DNA from 2 places in the Pseudoalteromonas maricaloris genome. Region 2 is predicted to be linked to the other one. Evidence: predicted binding sites of a transcription regulator. Region 2 holds the regulator's gene; the other holds the start of a gene.

What was found. Region 2 encodes sigma-54, which starts transcription at its own class of promoters, with help from an activator protein. Its sites were predicted from a motif close to GTTGGCACGNNNNTNGNNT; they were not measured.
Region 1: CTT31_RS12545 (PA2169 family four-helix-bundle protein) is a predicted target of sigma-54. The motif match lies at 5,582-5,600, and genes of this name have one in related genera.

Annotation. Positions count from the first base shown of each region.
Region 1 is NZ_CP024625.1:2,845,333-2,853,321, forward strand. It holds gene CTT31_RS12520 (PepSY-associated TM helix domain-containing protein) at 1-106, opposite strand, end outside; gene CTT31_RS12525 (TonB-dependent siderophore receptor) at 460-2,616, shown strand; gene CTT31_RS12530 (methyl-accepting chemotaxis protein) at 2,814-4,439, opposite strand; gene CTT31_RS12535 (hypothetical protein) at 4,657-4,848, opposite strand; gene CTT31_RS12540 (DUF1328 domain-containing protein) at 4,889-5,056, opposite strand; gene CTT31_RS12545 (PA2169 family four-helix-bundle protein) at 5,067-5,513, opposite strand; gene CTT31_RS12550 (mechanosensitive ion channel family protein) at 5,678-6,562, opposite strand; gene CTT31_RS12555 (BON domain-containing protein) at 6,798-7,361, shown strand; gene CTT31_RS12560 (outer membrane beta-barrel protein) at 7,423-7,989, shown strand, end outside.
Region 2 is NZ_CP024625.1:3,678,699-3,686,687, reverse strand. It holds gene pmbA (metalloprotease PmbA) at 1-277, shown strand, start outside; gene mgtE (magnesium transporter) at 345-1,703, opposite strand; gene CTT31_RS16390 (HPr family phosphocarrier protein) at 2,226-2,495, opposite strand; gene rapZ (RNase adapter RapZ) at 2,496-3,362, opposite strand; gene ptsN (PTS IIA-like nitrogen regulatory protein PtsN) at 3,355-3,813, opposite strand; gene hpf (ribosome hibernation promoting factor) at 3,815-4,102, opposite strand; gene CTT31_RS16370 (RNA polymerase factor sigma-54) at 4,132-5,631, opposite strand; gene lptB (LPS export ABC transporter ATP-binding protein) at 5,678-6,403, opposite strand; gene lptA (lipopolysaccharide transport periplasmic protein LptA) at 6,403-6,945, opposite strand; gene lptC (LPS export ABC transporter periplasmic protein LptC) at 6,935-7,489, opposite strand; gene kdsC (3-deoxy-manno-octulosonate-8-phosphatase KdsC) at 7,486-7,989, opposite strand, start outside.

The DNA.
Region 1 (7,989 bases), 830 kb from region 2:
CGTGGGCAATACTCGCAAACGCGCCAGTCCAACATATTATGAACAGCAACACCCCAAACCACACGCCACTCAAACTATGCCAGTTGAACCATTGTTTTGCCGTCATGGACCACCTAATAGCGAAGACATAAAACGACTTCACTTCCTTGCCTTGTATTAATATTCAAACATAGATAAGCCCTGTGACAGCGCTATCCAACCTAATTGACACCCAATCTAACAATCAGAACCTAACAAATCTGAGATTCGAGTAAGCCATTATTTTGGCAATAATTCATTTTTTGCATTACCCCTTATGGTAACAAAAAGAATTATCATTTAGAATTGAAAATAATTTCTGTTTTCAGTTAGAACTATTCAAGAGCTTGGTTCAATCTCAGAAAAATAGCTCCTACATTTCATAGGAACTTTCATCTTTATCTCTTGTGACGAAAAAACAATTTAGGAAAGGAAACACCCATGCAAACCAAAGCGCATCAATCTACAGCACTAGCTCTGATGTTATCACTCCTTTATTTTTCTCCAAATGCGGCAGCAAAAGCCGAGCGCGACAATATTGAACGGATCAGTGTTGTAGGCAAGCCAATCAAGCGTAACTCGGGTCCCACAGGACTTGACCTTACCATTAAAGAAACCCCCCAGTCTGTTACCGTGTTAAGCCACGATTACATAGAAGACTTCGAACTGAATGATCTTGAGGACATCATGGTACAGGCAACAGGCATCTCAAGATACAAATTTGGAGCGGGTGATAATACTGAGTTTACTTCTCGTGGGTATCTCGTCAATGCATTGGTTAAAGATGGCTTACCGACCTCAATTGCTGGACCACAAGAGAGTCGCTTAGACACTATTGTCTATGACAGAGTAGAGGTTCTTCGGGGCGCTGCGGGGTTAATGGCGGGTGCAGGACAACCATCGGCAACATTAAATGTCATCACAAAACAACCAGACCGAGGTGGATTTGTTGAAGTTGGTGCCGAGATTGGCTCTTGGAATAAAGTGCGTACACACATAGATGCAACAGGCTCCCTAACGAAAGATGAAGCATTGGCCGGACGAGTTATTCTTGCCTATGAGGAAAGAGATAGCTTTGTCGACAAAGAAAATAGTAATAAGATCGTTGCATACACCCAATTGCATCATTATTTCTCCGAAGATACCGAAGCCTCGTTTAGTGTTCATTACCAAGACAATGAACTGACACTATCACCCTGGGGATTACCAATTTTTTACTCTGATGGTAGTTCCGTTGAAATAGACAAGAAAACAAATTTATCTTCACCAGACAGTTACAACGGCAATACCCACCAAAGTTACCATTTAAAATTATCTCACCAAATCAATTTAGATTGGGAGCTTAACTTTGGCGCACAATACAGCAAAACAGAAGCTGACATTACTTTAACCTACTTTAGTGGAAACCCAGACAAAGAAACAGGCCTTGGCCTTCAAGGCGGTGACAGACGCTGGATTGAAACAGTTGATGGGACTAATTTCATTTTGGGACTGGTTGGTCGGTTTGAATTATTTGACCGCGCACATCAGGTAAATATCACCTATTTAAATGCAGATTTTGAGTCCACTGACGATCGCTTCGAAGAACTCGATGAAAACGCGAGAACAATATTTTATCCACTTCAATCGATTAATAACCTTCATCCGGCCGCTCATTTAACCGCGACAGATAAGCAATTCATTGGCTATTGGGACAAAACGACGAAAGAACAGAGCATTGCCCTTAGCAGTAAGTTAACGTTAACGGATGCCCTTCACGCCATTCTTGGTGTCAAATTTTTTGATTATGAACGTACCAATGAGCGTGACTTTGCTTGGAGCGGGTTCTCAAGCGATAAAGGTGAAGAAACCGGTGAGAGCTTATACTTGGGACTGGTTTATGATCTCAATGACCAGATCAGCACGTATGCAAGTTATACCGATGCTTATGAGCCGCAACTGGATAAAGTGGATGCCAATTTAAATCAATTAGCACCAATCACCGCCCAGAACTTAGAAGTCGGCATCAAAACCACACTTTGGGATGACAAACTACGTCTAAACGTCGCTTACTTTGATAGTTTAAAAGAGGACTTCGGTGTTGTTATTCCCGAATATGCAGACGAAAGACCTGCTAGGTATCGACCTGTTGATGGTGCTGAAGCCGATGGATTTGAAGTTGAATTAGAAGCAAAGCTGACAGATGATTGGCAAGTAAACCTTGGGTACAGTGATTTTGATGTTGTCGATGAGCATGGCGAAGATATTAATTTGTATGCGCCAAGACAAACGCTCAATGCAAGCACCAGGTATACTTATGGGGCTTGGCGTTTAGGCCTAAATGCAACTTGGGATACGGACAGAAAAGTCGATATTTTAAACGTCCCGGGTGTTGACCTTGGACTTCCAGCAGGTGGTCGTCGGGGCGCAGTGCGCGCAGAGCAAGATAGCCAGCTTTTGCTAAATGCGCACGTCAAATATCAATTCTCTAGCCAGCTGAGCGTTAAACTGAATATCAGTAATCTCACAGATGAAAGCTATTACGATACATACGGTTTCGTGCCGAAAAAGTACAGCGAGCCTAGAGCATACAATTTAAGTATGGAATATCTGTTTTAACGTAAAGCACTATGCAAATGCTGTGGCGTGATAGGGTTAACAATTCCTTTAAAACTTAGCCGCCACAGAAAAATGCCTAAAATATAGTGCGGGCTTCTGACTAGAAACCCGCTCTTTCCTATCCCATATCAAGCAGCTTAACCGTGTTTTCTAGCTTTAGAGCAGAACATCTCAAGTTAATTACCAAATGGGTACCATTAAACTTTAAACACTAGCACTTGGCTATTTAGCTGCTCGGCCAACGCTTCTAAGTCGTTACTTACATCGGCATTACTTTGCGCATTTCGGGTAATTTCAGAAATGCTGCTACTGAAATCATTAATATTTTCACTGATTTCCGCAACCACCGTTGTTTGTTCTTCTGTCGCCGTTGAAACCTGAATATTCATACCAACGATTTCATCCACCGCCTTATCAATATCGGTCATTATTTGAGCTGACTCATTGGCCCTATCTACCCCCGCAGCAGCACTTGATTGCGCGTTCTCCATCGACGATACTGCGTTTTGTGCCATGCCCTGTAACTTACTGATCATATCTCGGATAGATTCCGTGGCTTTTTGCGTATTATGTGCCAATTGCCTGACTTCGTCGGCAACAACCGCAAAACCTCGGCCTGATTCCCCAGCTCTCGCAGCTTCTATTGCAGCGTTTAACGCCAAAAGGTTTGTTTGCTCAGCCACACCTTGGATCATTAACACCACTTGGTTGATTTCATTAGACTGATCGTTCAACGCTTTAATTAGCTGCGCATTATCTCCTACTTCACTAGCAAGGCGCTCAATGGCCTGAATATTTTGCGAAATAACATCCATTCCTTGTTTCGCAAGCTTACCGGACATCTCAGCTTTGTTCGCGGTATTCATCGCATTATGTGCCACTTCTTGTATCGCACTGCTCATTTCTGTTGCTGCAGTTGCAATCATCACTGTTTGCTGCTCTTGCTCTTGTGAAGTACCCGCAATCGATTGACTGATACCATTCAACTCGTTAGAGGTCGAAGAAAGGCTATTCACGATTGTGACTAGATTGGTAACTAGCTCATGTAAGCTAGACACCATGGTATTGAAGTCATTCCCTATCTGGCTTAACTCATCTTGCCCCTCAACAACTACTCGTTGTGTTAAATCTGCATCCCTTGCAATATTACCAATACGCATACGTAAGCGGCTGAGCGGTTCATTAATTGACCTAAATATCAACATGCCAATTAGTACCATTACGATCACAATAACAACAGAAGAGATAATCATCGCCGTTTTTGTCGCACTGGCTTCTGAGCGACCTTTATCTCTCAGAGAGCTTGCTTCGGCAAGCTGTAATTCAATCAACGCAGAATAACTTTCACTTAATGGGTCAAATACGGAGTAAAGGTCATGGACAAATTTATCGTAGGGAATTTCCTCAAATGTATTGGCATTTACTCTGCTGGTGTAATTAGCCAACAACTGTTTAACGGTAAGCTCTGCAGCCTCAACCTGTTTGACAAGTTCCCGTTCTTCATTTGTCAAATCGGTCGATAAATATTGTCGCCATTCTTTTTCCGCAATTTTCTTAGCTTCGTCGATTTGCTTTAACGCAGCACCATTGGATAGTTGATGGCCTCGTAACTTGTGAAACGTATCCACAATAACCACCGCATAGTTATCTGACACCACTTTTATTTGTCTAAGCGGTACAACTCTGTCGTCATAAATACGGTCAATGTAATTGATAAGGTTTGATAATGTTCCGATTGTGAAGATGGTTGCAAGAATAAAAAACACCGCAGGTATGCCCGAAAGCGACAACAATCTGCTTTTAACTGAAACCCTATTTAGCATAATCTGATTTTTATTGAGTAAACATAGAAATAAAGTATTACTCAAAGTTCGTAGATTACAATATTAATTGCAGATTAAGCAGCGTGGTCTTGATGTGCATCATATTTCTTTACTATGTCTCACCTTTTTAGAGTATTGATTTTTAAACCTATTACAAAAAAGAGGAGAAGCTTTTATCAGCTTCTCCTCTTACATTCCACGTCGAAATTGTTTCTACTTAACACTCTTCGTTTTCAGCGTTCAGGTTCTCTTTTACATCTTCACAGGCATCTTCTACACTGTTTTCCACTTCCTGAACCGTTTCATCGAAACGCTCACCCGCATCTTCCGCTGGGCCTTCACTACAGCCAAAAAGTGCTAAAATTGAAACAAAACCAAATGCTTTCGCTAATGTAATTGCTGATTTCATAATCTATCTCCTAAAACCGTTTTAGTACGTTAAATCCCTTTTACCTGGGAGCTCGTGCTTTGCCAAAAATAAACGAAATAATCATAAAGGCGATAAACACAAAGAATAGAATTTTCGCCATACCTGCCGCAGCGCCCGCGATTCCGGTGAAACCTAACACGGCTGCGACAAGTGCTAGGAATAAAAACATTACAGCCCAACTCAACATAACATTCTCCTTAGGCAGTTAGCTCTTGCAACTGCTTCATTTGATCGTGACAAGCTTGCATTCTGGTTTGGATTTGCAGTAATACACTCTTGCATTTAGGTGGAAGATCTTTGCTTAGCGCTTTATCAAGCTTGCTCAACACTTTGTCTTCCACTTCTTCTAGCTGAGAAATATAGGTGTGCTCTTTGTCGGTGCTCACCATACTAACCAACTTGGTGTACGATTCACGAATGTCGATGCTAAGTGCTGAATCAGTCTCTATTTCACCCTCGTCGATAAGAACAAATGGTTGTAGATCCGAGATTGCTTGCGCTTTATCTACAATCATTTGGTCAAATACGCGGTTTAATTCGATATTATCTAGCTTCTTCTTAGCTTCGGTGTAAAAATCTACACCACCATTTAATACTTTAATGAGCTCTTTTACCGGCTCCATGTCGTAATTTGAATCTGCCATAAATAACTCCTTTCGCTTAAATATTTAATAAGTGCATTTTGCAAATATTATTTCTGTCCTTTTCGTTAATGCAGATTAAATGCCAAATTATAAACCATTATTTTACAAGGATTTTTAATATAAGAACTTTCAGAGCGGTGAAAATATTACAAACTAGATGTAAATTATTCCTGTGATAATTGCGCACTTAAGGTCGTACTGCCTTTTGCATTGAAATCCATCGTCCTAATAGGGAAAGGAATTAAGATATCGTTATCAGCTAAAACACGGCTAATTGTACAAATTGCTTGGTGCCTGACCACCATAAAGCCGGGATCCGCTGGGTAGTCTATCCAAAACCACACTAATAGATTGATAGAACTATCACCAAAAGACTCAGCATAGACATCCGTTTCTTTTTGGTTTACTACGAAATCAAGCTTATTAATGGCCTCAACAATCACCTCGCGGGCTTGTTCTGGGTCATCCGCATATGAGATACCAACTGGTACTTCTATTCTTCGCTTACCAAGCTTGGTGTAGTTTTGTAACTCATTCTTAAAGAGAATTTTGTTGGGAATATAAGACAGCTGGCCATAAAAATTTTCCACCAAAGTATTTCTCAAATTGATTTTGCTTACCGTGCCAAAGCAATCCTTGGTTCTGATAATGTCACCGACCATAAAGGGCTTTCTGACTCCCATCACAAATCCAGCGATGAGGTTCTCAGTCATGTCTTGGAATGCAAAGCCAATAGCAAGGCCAATGATCCCCGCCCCAGCCAACAATGACATTACGGCACCTGATAGTTTTACTATATCTAAAGCGAAGAAAATCCCAATGGCAATAATAGAGACTTTAAATATGGAACTAATAAGAGAAGCAACTTGTTCTGTCTTTATTGCTTTTTTAATCGCTTTAGAAAACCAAATAGATGACATTTTAGCCAGCGCTGTAAAGAATATTAGTATCATTAAGGCTAGGATCATATTCGGTAGTAACTGCACACCGGATTCAAGCCAAGAGATTAACTTATCATTAATTAACGTCCAAAACTTTTCTAAATTCATAATTACTAACTCCTATATAAGTACGCAACAACGATCGAATGCAGTAATCATTCCTACTGATATTAATTAGCCATTCATGAAAAAGGTAATTATTACAAAGTAATGTAAACATTTTCTCGGTAAATTCTTCCTTAAAACTTACCAATAAAATAAAAACACATAAAATTCAGTAACTTACAACATGGCACAACAGCTGCAATAGGTAATTCGACTACGAAATTAAAGGAGTTTAATTATGAAAAAGACATTAATTGCAACTGTACTTGTATCTTCACTTACTACTGCTTCAGCTTTTGCTGCTGATAATTCTTGGGAAAAAGAAGCAAGCGATGCTTGGATAGACGGTAAAGCAGAAGCAACGCTACTTTTCAACGGTGAGCTGAACAACTTTGACATTAACACAGATGTGAAAAATGGCGTTGTAGTGCTAACTGGTAAAGTTGAACACTCAGTAGACAAAAAGCTAGCTGAAGAACTGGTACTAGGTATCGATGGCGTAAAAGAAGTGAAAAACGACCTGACTATCGTTGATATGTCAGATGAACGCAAAAAAGAGCGTAACTACGAAAGCGATAGCGGCTTTACTGACGCAAAAATCGCAACAGTAATTAAGTCTCGCTACCTGTTTGACACAGATGTAGATGGTACTGACATCGATGTTGATGTGGAAGGTTTAGTCGTAACACTAAACGGCCATGTTGGTAGCGAAGCTGAGCGCAAACTTGCTGTGCAAATCGCGAAAAACGCCAATGACGTTAAAGATGTAAAAGATAACCTTCGCGTTACTAAAAAATCATAAGCAGTTTTGATTTGAGGGGGCACTCCCCCCTCCCATATTTATATTGATTTAAGGAGTAAAGATGAAACAATTAACTATTGCCGCTGCGCTACTAGCTTCTCTAGGTCTTGCATCTACCGCTGCTCACGCGGAGTCTGATTTTGGACTAGAAGATTATAAAATTTATACAGGTATCGGTTACGGCCAATACTCTTTTCAGTGGGAAGATCGTGAGAACGACACCTCGTTCGACGATGACTCGTCTATGTTAAAAGCGTATGTAGGTACAAAAATCAATCCATATTGGAGCTTTGAACTTGCCTATGAAAACTTCGACGAAGCAAGTGACATTGACAACTCTGCTGAAATCGACGGTATTTCTTTATCTACACGTCTCTCAGCCCCATTAAACGAATACTTTTCAGTTTACGCAAAAGGTGGTTGGCTTGAATGGGATGCAGATATCTATGCAGATATCTATGCTGATATTCCAGCTGTAGGTCGTGTTTCATCTAACCTTGAAGGTGGCGACTGGCTTTATGGTGCTGGTGTAGAGTTCCACCTAAACGAAAACATTAACATGCGTTTAGAATATACGCGCTACGAACTTGAGGACGATATCGACCCAGATATGGACGTAGCAGCAGTC
Region 2 (7,989 bases):
TTTAACCAGCCTACTTGCGTCGATGGGCACTGGCTTATTAGTCACTGAACTTATGGGGCAAGGTGTTAATACGGTAACTGGTGACTACTCAAGAGGAGCTGCTGGTTTTTGGGTCGAAAATGGAGAACTTCAATATCCTGTAAGTGAAATTACTATCGCTGGTAATTTAAAAGATATGTTTATGGGGATTGAAGGCGTTGGCGGTGATATTGAATGCCGAGGCGCAGTACAAACCGGCTCTATACTACTCAATAATATGCAAATAGCGGGCGAATAACTCCCTTCATCAGCTCAAGAAATGCTGGTTTTGACCAGCATTTCCCGCCATTTCGACACTCTTACTGTTACACTAATAACCAAGTTGCGGTGCCAAGGAATGCAAAGATCCCGACAATATCGGTAACCGTTGTTAGTACCACACTACCAGCTAGTGCTGGGTCGATATTCATTCTCTTTAGCATAATTGGAATACTGGCACCCGCGATACCTGCTGCGACTAAGTTCATAAACATTGCGAAGGCAATAACTGCACCGAGTGTGAAGTCCCATTGCCATACAGCAATAACCCCAGCGATCAATACTGACCACAGCACGCCGTTTAAGGCGCCGATCGCCAGCTCTTTACCCATTAAAAACTTTTGGTTAGTCTGGTTAATATGGCCAAGGGCAATACCACGAATCACTAGGGTTAGCGTTTGGCTACCGGCAACGCCGCCCATACTTGGTACTATGCCATTTAACACCGCGAGAATAGGTAAAATATCCAGAGTACCTTCGAAGAAGCTTGCAACAAACGCTGCCATTAAGGCGGTTAACAGGTTAATTCCAAGCCAAATAGAGCGGCGCTGGCTACTTTTTAGAACTGGCGCAAAGGTGTCTTCTTCATCTTCAAGACCTGCCATACTTAACAAGCTGTGCTCAGCATCTTCACGGATGACGTCAACAACGTCATCAATGGTGACACGACCAAGCAAATGGGCGTTATCGTCAACTACAGGAGCCGAGATCCAGTTGTGACGCTCAAAAAGCTGCGCCACTTCAGACTCATCCATGGAGATAGGGATCGTTTCCTTATCTTCATCCATCAAGTCTCGAACCATACTGTCAGGAGACTTAGTTAATAAGGTATTGACAGGCAGCGTGCCTAAAAAGCAGTTGTCTTTATCAACTACATACAACTCGTCCGTACCGTCTGGCAATTCGCCTTTAAGACGTAGATATCTAAATACAACTTCTAAGGTAACATCGGGTCGAATAGTGACCGTGTCGGTGCTCATTAGCGCACCGGCCGAGTGTTCCTTGTAGGACAATGCTTGTGTCGCACGTTCTCTATCTTGGCTATCCATCGCACCGATAACGTCTTGGTAGACGGTATCAGGCAGGCTTCTTAGGACATCACCAAGGTCATCGTCGTCCATGTCTTCTGTAGCGGCAGCAATTAGCTCCGGCTCCATCTGGGCGATGATCCCAAGTCTTACGTCCTCTGACAGTTCCTCTAAGACATCCCCTTGGATATCTGGGTCAACGAGCTGCCACAGCATAGAGCGAACTTTATGAGGGGATGATTCTAAAAGCAGTGCTGTATCACAAGGAGCTGTTTCTGCGAGCATACGCCTAACTTGAACAAACTGACCACTGTTTAAGGCTTTAGTTACCTTTTGGAGTTGTTCCAGTGTGTAGTCTTGTTCAAATACTTCAGGCATAGGCATCCTTTTTGATAATAGTGTTGGCTAACGTGATTAAGTTAACCCTATTCATTTATTTTATCGCAGAAATCAATTTCTTAATTTGAATTTTATTCGTGTTGTTTCTGCTGGTGGGTTGTTATCGTTAATACACGTTAAAGGTGTACGCAACGATAAAGTAGGATTTTCTCGGCAACTCGCTTTACTGCACGAGAGAAACCTAAATTGGTATTACAGTGTAACTCAGTTTATTGGGAACTACCAAGGTTTACGCTTAATTATGAGAGACTTATTATACCAATTCGATTAATTAAGTGATCTATTTTTAAGCGAGAAAACCTTGTCGATAACACGGCGAAAATTTTGCTATTTAGTTGTTCTAAATGAGAAATTTTTAACACAGTTAGCGTCAGGTTTGCTCCTTCAAATTGAGTAAGTATTAAGACTAATTGGTATTAGACCAGTCTGGTTACGGAGGGGGAGATTAGCAGGGACTAAATGAATCAGACCTTAGTGCTATTTTGGTGCTAGTAGCCCAAGTTACTCGGATTCATTAAATTTATTTTCTATTAGTCCGCCAATGGCGTCTAGTGCATACTGAGCATCAGGACCTTCACAAACCACTCGGACTTCTTTCCCTTGGCTGCTTTCAAGTAACAACAGCGCTAGTACGCTGTCAGCAGCTGCACTTTTGTCTCCTTGATATAAGGTCACTTCGGCATCAAATTGGGTTGCTAATTGTGCAAGAACCGTCGCTGCTCTAGCGTGCAGACCAAGCTTGTTCTGGATTAAAAACGTATCTTCTAACATTTAACCCTCTTGCTCACGGTGGCGAATTTTGACGTTGGGATGGGTTTTAGCAAAACGCTCACCAATGGTTTGCGCTAAATATACCGAGCGATGTTGCCCACCTGTACATCCTATTGCAATCGTTAGATAACTGCGATTGTTACGCTCTAAGTGTGGTAACCAAGTTTGTACAAAGGTTTGGATCTGCCAAGTAAACTTTTGCACGATGCTGTGACTCGACAAATAGTCTTTGACTGGCTGATCTAGGCCAGTTAGCGGCTTAAGCTCAGGCTCCCAATGTGGGTTGGGCAAAAAGCGCGCATCAAAAACGTAATCCGCTTGTTTTGGGATACCGTGTTTAAAGCCGAAAGATTCAAAGGTAATAATGAGTTGTTTGTCTTTTTTACCTAAGATTTTTTCGCGGATATCTTCTGCAAGTTGATGAACGCTCAGGCCTGTAGTATCAATGAGAAAATCGGCGCGAGTGATCAATACGTCTAACAATTCCCGTTCTTTCTTTATTGCAACATCTAGTGGAAGATTATGCAGTGAAAGAGGGTGCAAACGGCGTGTTTCTGAGAAGCGTTTTATCAGGGTTTGATCGTCACTGTCTAAATAAAACAGGGTAGGTTTGGCAAAGCCTGGTAAGTATTCAAGAATGTCATTAAACTCGTCCTGTTCTTTAGGTAAGTTTCTGACATCAATACTGACTGCTATTTTATTATAATTGTCCGAAACGCTGCGGACTAAAGACGGCAGCAAATTGACCGGAATGTTATCTACACAATAGTAGCCTAAGTCTTCCAATACTCGAAGCGCTACAGATTTACCAGAGCCTGAGCGGCCACTGATAATGATAAGCTCGAGTCCTTTTTCTTCATCACTCATCAAGTTCACCTTGGATCACTGCATATAACTCATCGTCACTTTTTGCTTGTCTAAGCATTTTGCAAAAAGACTTGTCTTTGAGTGTATCAGCAATCGCCGCTAAGGTCTTCAGGTGCTGTTGATTATCACCTTCGGGTACGATGAACGCGACAAAAATATCGACAGGCTGCTTATCTATGGCTTCAAACTGGATCCCTTGCTCGCTGACAAGCACCATTGCAAGGATTTTATCCAAACCTTCAAGTCGACCATGGGGAATGGCAATGCCTTTACCGATCCCTGTGCTGCCTAATTTCTCTCGCGCCATTAAAGCGTCCAAGATAGCATGCTGACTGGTATTTGGAATTTGGCTATGAGCCAGTTCGCTGATGTATTCTAAAATACGTTTTTTGCTATTAAAAAGGACCGCAGCTTTACTGCAGTCCTTGTTCACTAATTCACTTAATTTCATCTTAGTGTCGAGTGAGCTTCTCTTTGTGTTTAATAACTTGACGATCTAGCTTGTCGATAAGGCCATCAATTGCGGCATACATATCTTGATGCTCTGTTGATGCAAATAGCTCGCCGCCGTTTACGTGTAATGTTGCTTCTGCTTTTTGTACTAGTTTCTCGACATCAAGGATCACATGCACGTTATTGATATGATCAAAGTGCCTTTCTAGCTTCGCAAACTTGTTGGTGACATAGTCTCTTAATGAGTCAGTAATTTCTACATGGCGACCAGTTAGATTTAGTTGCATAAGCATTTTTCCTTCTTGGGTTTTACGTCTTATATCAAGCTTTTACGCTGATTTGACGGTGGAATGGCTAGGGATTCACGATATTTTGCAATCGTGCGTCTCGCTACCTTAATTCCTTGCTCAGCTAAAATATCTGCAATTTTGCTGTCACTCAATGGCTTAGCGGTATTTTCTGCAGCTATCAGCTTTTTGATAAGTGCTCTAATTGCTGTAGAGGAGCACTCACCTCCATTTTCTGTACTTACATGGCTAGAGAAGAAATACTTCAGCTCAAATATTCCCCGAGGTGTATGCATGTATTTTTGTGTTGTCACACGGGAAATTGTGGACTCATGCATCTCAACCATTTCAGCAACATCATTTAGCACCATAGGGCGCATTGCTTCGGGGCCATGTTCAAAGAATGCCTGTTGTTGTTGCACAATGCAATTGGTAACTTTTAATAATGTATCATTTCGGCTTTCTAAGCTTTTAATAAACCACTTTGCTTCTTGTAAATGTGAGCGAATAAACTGACTATCCGTACTGGATTTCGCTGTTCTAGACATCGCAGCGTAATGGTCGTTTACTCTTATTTTAGGCATAGCATCAGGATTTAGCTCTACGACCCAACGACCTTTTACTTTTTTCACCGATACGTCAGGGATCACATATTCAGGCTCTTCATGAATAATGCTTGCCGCTGGTTTTGGGTTAAGGCTATGAATTAACGTCATGACCTCTTTGAGATCGGCTTCTTTAAGGCGCGTTTTCTTTGCCAAAGTTCGATAGTCACGGCTGGCAAGCAAGTCGATATGCTCTGTCAGAATCATTTTTGTTTCGGCAATCCATGGCGTATCCGGAGCGAACTGATTTAGCTGAATACACAAGCATTCTTGTAAACTACGCGCTGCGATACCGACAGGATCGAAAAGTTGAATACGTTTGAGCACGGCTTCGACTTCATCCAGCTCAATAGGCTCTTCGCTACTCTCGTCATTAATGCTTTCTAAAATGTCTTCGCAAGACAGTGTTAAAATGCCTGACAGGTCGACCGCTTCAATAATCGCAATCGCAATCGCTCTATCTGTTGGACTAAATGGTGTCAGCTCAAGTTGCCACATGAGATAGTCGTGGAGAGATTCAGAGGTTTCCCCTTGATAAACATTATCGTCATCAGGAAGTGGGCCTGAACTTGCAGCGGGTGCTGCGCTCATATATTCATCCCAAGTGACATCCATGGCAAGGTCATCACTGACAGTGTCTTTGCTCATGGCGGTATCTGAGTCTATTTCATAGTCACTAACCTGCGCTTCATCGCTTGAATCTTGATTGTCGTCAGCACTACTTTTTTCTTGGCTGTGTTGGTCAGCGTTTTCGCCGTCAGTATTATCACCTTCTTCCACTTCCAACAATGGATTGCTGTCTAATGCTTCTTGTATTTCTTGTTGCAGATCCAATGTACTAAGCTGCAGCAAGCGAATGGCTTGTTGCAGTTGTGGAGTCATTGTAAGTTGCTGCCCCATGCGCAGCTGTAATGATTGCCTCATGTATCTCTAACAATCCTTTTTAACAGTTATTAATACTACGTCTTAACTATAGCTTGAATTGTTCGCCTAGGTAGACATCTCTTACGGTTTGATCTGCCAAAACATGTTCTGGCGTGCCTGCAGCGATTAACTCACCATGTGAAACGATGTAGGCTTTTTCACATACGTCCAGTGTTTCTCTAACGTTATGATCGGTGATTAGCACACCGATACCGCGGTTTTTTAGGTGCTCTATGATTGTCTTTATATCTAACACCGAAATAGGATCAACACCAGCAAAAGGTTCATCTAACAGGATAAACTTAGGATTAGCGGCTAAAGCGCGAGCAATCTCTACGCGTCTTCTTTCGCCTCCCGATAATGCCATGCCCTGTGAGTCACGGATGTGTTGAATATTAAACTCATCCAGTAACTCATTGAGTTCAGCTTCTCTCTCAACTTTAGATAAGTCTTTTCGAGTTTCTAAAATCGCCATCAAATTTTGATAGACCGTGAGTTTTCTAAAGATTGAAGACTCTTGCGGTAGATAGCCAATACCAAGTCGCGCGCGGCTGTGCATCGGTAGCAAAGTGATATCTTCATCATCAATCTGAATAAAACCTTTGTCGCTTGGTACTAACCCTACAATCATGTAGAACGTAGTGGTTTTACCTGCACCATTTGGTCCTAATAAGCCTACAATGCTGCCAGCCTTAACACTTAAGCCAACATTTTTGACGACTTCACGACCTTTATAACTCTTTGCTAGACCAGTTGCTTTGAGCTCGCTCATTAATTGTTACCTTCTTCCTGCGCTTTTTTATCTTTTGCGTTTTTTTTGTCATCAACAGGAACAAGGATGGTTCTTACCCGAGAATCTTCTTGGTCTGAGCGCTCAGCACTGATCAATTGCTTTTCAATGTCATAGGTGATGACTTGCGCATTGATTTTTTGCCCAGTTTGATTGATTTCCGCATCGCCAGAAATGACTAAGGTGCCTTTCGCAACGTCGTAACGAATTTCGTTTGCTTTGGCTTCTAGCAAATTACCATCAGGTTGACGTTCGCTGAAAATAGCTGGGCTGCCAGTTGCAACAAGCAGTTGCTTGTTAGTACCAAGCTCCGCGCGGCGGTGGACTTCTAGGCGATCGGCATTTATTTTTCTGTTGCCATGAATAATAACAACATTCTGTTCAAAAATACCGATGTTGCTTTGCAGTTGAGCTTGCTGACGGCCAGCATCAATAATGACTTCATTTTGTTCTGCAGCATTTGCTAAAGTAGAACTTGCAAGCAAGCCGATGAAAACTAGTTTGTTAATGATTTTACTGGTCATAATAAATTGTCTTTGTGTGGTTGATGAGTTCGATCACTTGCTTTTGTAGATCCGCATGCAGCCCTTTACCCGTGATCCTAAGACTAGGACCGGTGATAACGACAGGGTGTTCCGATTTCATCAATTTTTGCTTAATTTCAACTCTTACATTATCGGCATTGATATTGGTGATCATGGCGTTAGGCGTTAAATTCTTTGCCAGTACATTGCCTTCTAATATCAAGGTATTGTTTTCGTACAGTGTTGCTTCTAATGCACTTATTTGCCAATTCTGCTCACCGTTATATAAGGTGAAAATAGGCTTTTCAAAGTGACTAAAGCCAAGATCTTGATACAACTCCATCTTATCAGCAGTTACCTGATAGTTTAATAAGCCATTTTCACTATAGGTCGTTTGCTGAAGCGTGGTTGCAACATAATCGGGCTTAGCTAACGGTTCATCTTCTTTTGCTGAGTCCGCCTCTGATGGATTAAACATGGGCGACCACATCCATACCATTAAAGAAGCGAAAACAATGAGTAAGATGACACGTAATACGGTCATGTACTTGATCCTTTGGAAGTCAATAAGTGATTTTGGCTGAGCATTAGAAGATCAGTCAACTCTCTCACGGCACCAAAACCACCAGGCATCAAGGTCGTGTAATGGGCGATATGTTTAACAAGAGGATGTGCATCATTGACGGCAACGGCAAAACCGACTCGCTCCATTACGGGTAGATCTGGGCCATCATCACCAATATACGCAATTTCGTCATCACTAAGGTTGAGCTTAGTCTTCAGTTCATCATATGCCACTAACTTGTTTTCTTGGCCTTGGTAAATATAAGTTACATTTAAACTAGTCATGCGTTGCTGAACTATTTGTGAATGCCTACCTGTGATAACGGCGACTTCGATACCACTATCAATCAAGGCCTTAATACCAAACCCATCTTTGGTATTAAATGCTTTCAGTTCTTCTCCATTATTACCAAGGTATATACGTCCATCTGAGAATACGCCATCAATATCGCAAATCAATAATTTGATTTGTTTTGCTTT